One region of the Methylobacterium sp. NFXW15 genome, then DNA from elsewhere that is predicted to be linked to it. Evidence: predicted binding sites of a transcription regulator. Region 1 holds the regulator's gene; the other holds the start of a gene.
What was found. The regulator LexA, encoded in region 1, represses DNA repair genes until DNA is damaged. The targets are predictions, from matches to a motif close to TGTTCNNNNTGTGTTCNG.
Positions count from the first base shown of each region.

Region 1 (3,583 bases):
ATGGACGGGAGCCGGCGAGAGGACCGTCAAAAACTGGTTTTCGGGATCTTGCGCGCCACGTGGCCATCATTTTCGCGGCCTCGTCCAACATTGTCCGGAAATGCTAGAGGCGTTTCTTAACTCCGCCGGTCGCGCAGACCGGTTCGCCTTTACCCGGGTTGAGGAGGCACGCCAGCGACTTCGCCAAGCTCTCGCAGTTCTGGATTTGATGGCGCAAGACGAAAACTCACCAACCTAACCGCAGCACGCGCGGTCTGACCAACTTCCTGCGAAGACATGTCGTAGCGCGTCGTTACAGCTCGCTGCCACGCCTTCTGGGTGTGGCAGCGAGGTCTGCAGGCTTTCGCGCTGGCAGTCCTACAACCCTGCACAAACTCAGAAGCCCGACGAAGCTCGCGGTACCTGTGCGCACCTACGACAGCGGCTACGGGAAGCTCGCTCTCGACCAACCGCAACGCTCAGCCACGCGACCTAATCGCCGGCCAACACGCAACATTGTTGTGTCGATCTCGGGCCTGCACATGGTGCTGGCGGCGGGCGTGGTGTTCTGGCTCGTCCGGGCCCTGCTCGCCCTGGTGCCGCACCTCGCACTGCTCTGGCCCATCAAGAAGATCGCGGCCGGGGCGGCCATGGCGGGGGCGACCGCCTATTGTGCCTTTTCCGGCTGGGACATCGCCGCCGAGCGCAGCCTCATCATGACGCTCATCATGCTGGGGGCGATCCTCGTGGACCGTCCCGCCCTGTCCCTGCGCAACCTCGCGCTCGCGGCCCTGGTCTGCCTCGCGCGCGAACCGGAGGCCCTGCTCGGCCCGAGCTTCCAGATGTCCTTCGGTGCCGTGGCGGGACTCGTCGCCTGCGCACGACTCATCGATGGCAGGCTGTTCCTCAGCCCCGGCGCAGGCCGGGTCGGACGAGTGGCGGGCGTCGTCGCACGGGGGATCGTCGGCACGCTGGCCACGACCCTCGTCGCACAGGTCGCGACAGCCCCCTTCGCGACCTACCATTTCCAGACGGTTCAGCCCTTCGGCGTACTCGGCAACGCCCTGACACTCCCCCTCGTGTCACTGGTCGTGATGCCCTGCGCCGTGCTCGGGACAGTGGCCTATCCCTTCGCCCTCGATCACCCCGTCTGGTGGGTGATGGGGCAAGCGGTGGCCGGGATGCTCGCCATCTCCGAATGGATCGCCGGTTTCGGACGCTCCGTGCTGGTGGTGCCCGCCTTCGGCACCGGGGCGCTGCTGCTGCTGGCGGCGGCGCTCCTGCTGGCCACGTTGCCCGCCTCGCGCCTGCGCCGCTTGGCCCTCCTACCGGCCCTGGCCGGGCTCGCCCTCGCGGCCTTTCCGCAACGGCAGGATCTCTATGTCGATCGCCAGGGGACGGGCGCTGCCCTGCGCGGCGCGGACGGACACCTCACCCTGCTCGGCAAGCCCTCGCGCTTCGTTCTGGAGCAATGGCTGAAGGCCGATGGCGACGATCGCCGGGCCGCCGACCTCCTCGCCGCGTCCCAACCGGGCCGCTGCGACCGCCTCGGCTGCACCGCCCACCTCACGGATGGACGGGCGATCGCGCTGGTGAAGGACAGCCGCGCCTTCCCCGAGGATTGCGCCCGCGCGGCCATCGTCATCACGGCGCTGACGGCCCCGTCGAGTTGCGCAGCGCCCCTCATCCTCGACCGGCGACGCCTGTCCGATCAGGGCGCCGCCTCGCTAAGCCTGAGTGGCGGCTCCCTCGCGCCGCTCCACGCCCATGCGTCCGGACGCCATCCACCCTGGCGACCCACCCCCGCCGCAAAGCCCGCCGAGGAGACGCCGCCGGAGTGGGAGTCCCCCGTCGATCAGTAACGCCGCACGAGGCTGACGAGGCGGCCCTGGATCCGCACCCGGTCCGGTCCGAGCACGCGGGTCTCGTAGGCCGGGTTCGCGGCTTCGAGAGCGATGGAGGAGCCGCGCCGACGAAGACGCTTGAGGGTCGCCTCCTCATCGTCGATCAGCGCGACGATGATGTCGCCGGTATTGGCCGTCTCCTGCTTGCGGATGACCACGAGGTCACCGTCGAGGATGCCGGCTTCGACCATCGAATCGCCTCGCACCTCCAGGGCGTAATGCTCGCCACCCGCCAGGAAGTCCGGCGACATGGTGACGGAGTGGCTCTGGTTCTGGATGGCAGCGATGGGCGTGCCCGCCGCAATCCGCCCCATGACGGGAATCGAGACCCCCCGGAATTCCTCGTAGGCCCGTGGCTGGGCCGGGGCAGGGGAGGCAGGCGGCTGCTTGGACAGACCGCCCTCGACCACGCTCGGGGTAAACCGGCGCGGCTCCGGTGCCGAGGCGGCGGCAGCCTCGGCGGCCTCCGGACCACGCCCGAGGGCGTCCGGCAGGCGGATCACCTCGATCGCCCGCGCCCGATTGGGAAGACGGCGCAGGAAGCCCCGCTCCTCCAGCGCGGTGATCAGACGGTGGATTCCGGATTTCGACTTGAGATCGAGAGCGTCCTTCATCTCGTCGAACGAGGGCGGCACCCCACATTCCTGCATCCGCTGCTGGATGAAGCGTAGGAGGTCCAGCTGCTTACGCGTGAGCATGATCAGGTCTCGCAGAATGGCGGCGGGCGCGTTGAAACAAATCGCGAACACGTTAAGCGTTCCGCAAGTGTTCTGCAAGAGACAAGCTTGGCATTAAGGGTGGCGGGCGGATTTTCGTCGGTGGCGGCGTGTCATCGCTCGTTGGCGTGTCGCCGACCGGATGGATGCTGCCAGCGTCGTCGCGAACCGTCGGCCGCCCTCACGGCTGCCGGGTGATCAACACCTCGACACGGCGGTTGCGCGCGCGGCCTTCCGGCGTCGCATTCTCGGTGATCGGCTCGTCCGCGCCGCGCCCGCCGACAGTGATCCGTCCGGTCTCCGAGAGGGCAGGGCGGATCAGGGCGGCCACCGCCTCCGCACGCGCGAGGGACAGCGCCTGATTGTCCCGGAAGATCCGCGCCGACCGGATTGGCTGATCGTCCGTGTAGCCTACGATACGCACCGGCCCCTTTTCGGCCTGAACCACGTCGGCAATTTTGCGTAGGATCGCCAGACTGGCCGGTATGACGTGCGGCTCGCCGGAGGCGAAGACGACGCCGTTGCTGATGCGCACGGCGATCCAACTGCCGAACGGCTCCACTGCCACGGATCCGGCGGCGATCTCCTCGGCGAGGGCCGCTCGGATCCGGTCCAGCTGGCTGGGCTTCGAGCCAAGCGACACCGTGATCTGCGTGGGTACGTCGACCTTCGGCGCGGGAAGCATTGACGGAAAGATGAGCGCCAATAGACAGACAAGACCCACAATCATGATGCTATAGCAACCGATCTGAAAATATCGATATCGAATATTCGCACTCAACTGCCATTACATCCTATGCCAACCGCCGGCGCCGACGATACCGCCGAAGAAGCGAGCCGGGGACGATCGAACCGTCTTCCCGCAATGTAAGTCCCTTATGCCTGCGCATCATCCATGTAAGTTTTGTGACGCATCACGCATTTGAGATACAACCAAAGAATTTGTTATCAAAATTCTAGATACATTAAGTTGCGTTGTTTTGA
Region 1 covers NZ_JAGEKG010000006.1:44,821-48,403, reverse strand. The annotation lists gene J4O73_RS14700 (hypothetical protein) at 1-238, shown strand, start outside; partial or broken gene J4O73_RS14695 (ComEC/Rec2 family competence protein) at 498-1,841, shown strand; gene lexA (transcriptional repressor LexA) at 1,835-2,581, opposite strand; gene J4O73_RS14685 (OmpA family protein) at 2,781-3,380, opposite strand.

Region 2 (3,583 bases), on a different contig from region 1:
AGCGCGTCAACGTGTCCCTCGATACCCTCGATGCGGTGAAGTTCCGCGAAGTGACCCGCCGGGGCGATCTGCCGGTGGTGCTCGACGGGATCGAGGCCGCGCGTAAGGCCGGGATGCAGGTGAAGATCAACGCCGTGGCGCTGCGCGATGTCAACGGCGACGAGATCCCGGACATGATCGCCTGGGCGCATGGCCTCGGCATGGACATGACGCTGATCGAGGTGATGCCGCTCGGCGAGATCGAGGCGGACCGCACCGACCAGTTCCTGCCGCTCTCCGTGGTGCGCCAGCGCCTGGAGGGCCGCTACACCCTCACGCCACTGCCCGACCGCACGGGCGGCCCGGCGCGCTACGTACGCGTGGAGGAGACCGGTGGGCGCCTCGGCTTCATCACGCCGCTGACCCACAATTTCTGCGAAAGCTGCAACCGGGTGCGTCTGACCTGCACCGGCCAGCTCTACCTCTGCCTCGGCCAGGAGGATTCGGCGGATCTACGCGCCGTGCTCCGCGCCACGAGCGATGATGCCGTCCTCGCCCGCGCGGTGGAAGAGGCGATCACTCGCAAGCCCAAGGGCCACGACTTCGTCATCGAGCGCCAGCGCCCGGCAGCCGTGCCGCGTCACATGAGCGTAACGGGGGGCTGACCACCCCCCGTCCGGATCGAGGCCCTAGAACGGGATGTCGTCGTCCAGATCGTAGCCGCCGCGACCGCCGCCGCCGCTGCTGGGCGAGGAGGACGGAGCCGGGCGACGCTCGCCACCCTGGGCGCGACCACCGCCGAAATCGCCACCCCGGCCGCCGCCGCCGAAATCGCCGCCACGGCTGATCTGGCCGCCACCTTCGTCGTCGCCGCCGAACTCGCCGCCACCGCCGCCGCGCCCGTCGAGGATCGTCAGCTCACCGCGGAAGCGCTGGAGCACCACCTCGGTCGTGTACTTCTCGACGCCGGACTGGTCGGTCCATTTCCGGGTCTGGAGCTGGCCCTCGACATAGACCTTCGAGCCTTTGCGCAGGTACTGCTCGGCCACGCGTGAGAGGTTGTCGTTGTAGATCACGACCGAGTGCCACTCGGTCTTCTCCTTGCGCTCGCCGGAGGCCTTGTCCTTCCACGATTCGGACGTGGCGATCCGCAGGTTGCAGACCGGGTCGCCCGAGCCGAGGCGACGGATCTCGGGATCGCGCCCGAGATTGCCCACCAGAATTACCTTGTTGACGCTGCCCGCCATCGATCTCTCCTCGCGTTCCGCATCTCACGGGGCTGCTGTGACCGCCTACACATGCGCCCCTCGCCGGCCCTCGGCAATGGCGGCGGGTCGGGTGCCCACAGGCACGAACGGCCTGTGGATGTTCTAATTTTGTTCTCGATATCGCGCAAGCAAGACGGAGAGGGGGGCCATCTATCCCTCCTCCAGAATCCGCAGTCGGCGCACGGTCAACTCGTCGATCTCCAGGGAGCCGATCCGCGCCCGGCCGATCGATAGGCGGCCCACGGCGAAGGCGCCGAACACCACGACGCCGAGGGCGAAGGCCCCCAGCGCATAGGCCCCTGCCGCCCCCGCGCCGAGGGTGTGGGCCCCCGTCGCACGGGTGCCTTGAAGGGGGGGCCGCTCCTTCGGGAAGGGGGCGTCTCGTGTCGAACGGGTCATGGCGGGGACTCCTGTGCCCTGTTCATATAGCGTGCCGGGAGGCGGGCTGCGTCCGGGGGGCGCCTGGACAAGCGTCCCGAACTTCGCTTGAGAACGGGGACACTCTCCTTCGAACGGGCCGCCATGCTCCTCCTCATCCTCGGCCTCGCGCTGTTCCTCGGCACACACGCCTTCACCATGCTGCGGGCCAAGCGCGCGGCGGTCGTCGGCGAGGTCGGTGAGAACCGCTACAAGCTCGGCTACACCGCCCTGTCCCTGCTCGGGCTGGTGCTGATCGGAGTGGGCTTCCACGATTACCGGCTGTCGGGAATGATCCCGGTCTGGGATCCGCCGATCTGGACGCGCCACCTCGCGCTGCTCCTCGTGCTGTTTGCCTTCATCAGCCTCGCGGCGGCCTACGTGCCGAGCCATATCCGCGCCAAGGCGAAGCACCCGATGCTGCTCGCCGTGAAGATCTGGGCCACGGCCCACCTTCTCGCCAACGGCGATCTCGGCTCGATCCTGCTGTTCGGCGGCTTCCTGGCCTGGGCGGTCTCGGCCCGGATCAGCCTGAAGCGCCGGGAGAGGGCAGCAGGCGTGCCGCCGGGCGGTCGCGCCGCCGTCGCCGTGCCCGCAGGCTACCGCAACGACATCCTCGTGGTGCTGGTGGGCACGCTCGCGTGGTTCGTGTTCGCGCGCTACCTGCACTACCCGGTGATCGGCGTCCCGGTCTGGCCGGGGAGCATGTAGCCCCGGGGCCGGAGCCGGGCCGGCGTACCGGCGGCATGTCGTCGGGCCACAGCAAGGTCGCCAAGTCGGCGGCCCTGTGTTAGGCGCACCACCTTCGAGGATCGCGAGGTGGTCCGGCGCTCGCCGCCGGCCGGGATACGATGGCCGAGAACAACGAATTCATCCGCGAGGTCGATGAGGATTATCGCCGGGAGCAGATCCTCAAGATCTGGCGCCGCTACAGCGGCGTGATCATCGCGCTGGCGGTACTGCTCGTGGTGGGCGTCGCCGGGTGGCGCTACTGGCAGACGCAGCAACTCGCAGCGGCCGAGGCGGCCTCCGTGCGCTTCGATGCGGCCAACCGCCTCGCCCGCGACGGCAAGGCCGAGGAGGCCGACAAGGCCTTCACGGCGCTGGAGCAGGACGGCACGACGGGCTACCGCCTTCTGGCCCGCTTCCGCGCGGCGGCCGAGACCGCGAAGACCGACACGGCCAAGGCGGCGGGCGAGTATGACGCCCTGGCCAACGATTCGAGCCTCGGCGGCGGCCTGCGCGACCTCGCTCGCCTGCGCGCGGCCCTGATCCGCATGGACGGCCCGAACCCGGATCCGGCGCTGGCCAACCTCCAGAGCCTCGCTGCCGGCAGCCCCTATCGCCACACGGCACGGGAGATGCTGGGCCTCGCCTCGCTCAAGAAGGGCGATTACGAGGAGGCGAGCCGGTGGTTCGACCAGATCGTCGCCGATCCCGACACGCCGCGCTCCCTGCGCGACCGCATCGAGGTCTACGCCGCCATCGTGGCGGGCGGCCCCGTCACCGTGACGGAAGCCAAGCCCGAGCCCGCCGCTCCCCCGCCCCCGATCACCCGCTGACGGACACCGTCGCGCACCGTAGGAACTGACCCGATGGACATGCCGACCGTCGCGATCGTCGGCCGGCCGAATGTCGGCAAGTCGACCCTGTTCAACCGCCTCGTGGGCCGGAAGCTCGCCCTGGTGGACGACCGTCCCGGCGTGACCCGCGACAGGCGCGAGGGCGACGTCGCCTTCGGCGGCCTGCATTTCCGGGTCATCGACACAGCCGGCTTGGAAGAGGCGGACGACGACACCCTCACCGGCCGGATGCGGATGCAGACCGAGGCCGCGATCCTCGCCGCCGACGTGGTGCTGTTCGTCATCGACGCCCGCGCCGGCGTGCTGCCGGCCGACCACTCCTTCGCCGAACTGACC
Region 2 covers NZ_JAGEKG010000003.1:19,342-22,924, reverse strand. The annotation lists gene moaA (GTP 3',8-cyclase MoaA) at 1-644, shown strand, start outside; gene ssb (single-stranded DNA-binding protein) at 669-1,226, opposite strand; gene J4O73_RS07425 (hypothetical protein) at 1,398-1,646, opposite strand; gene J4O73_RS07420 (NnrU family protein) at 1,770-2,375, shown strand; gene J4O73_RS07415 (tetratricopeptide repeat protein) at 2,516-3,226, shown strand; gene der (ribosome biogenesis GTPase Der) at 3,260-3,583, shown strand, end outside.
Region 2: ssb (single-stranded DNA-binding protein) is a predicted target of LexA. The motif match lies at 1,346-1,363, and genes of this name have one in related genera.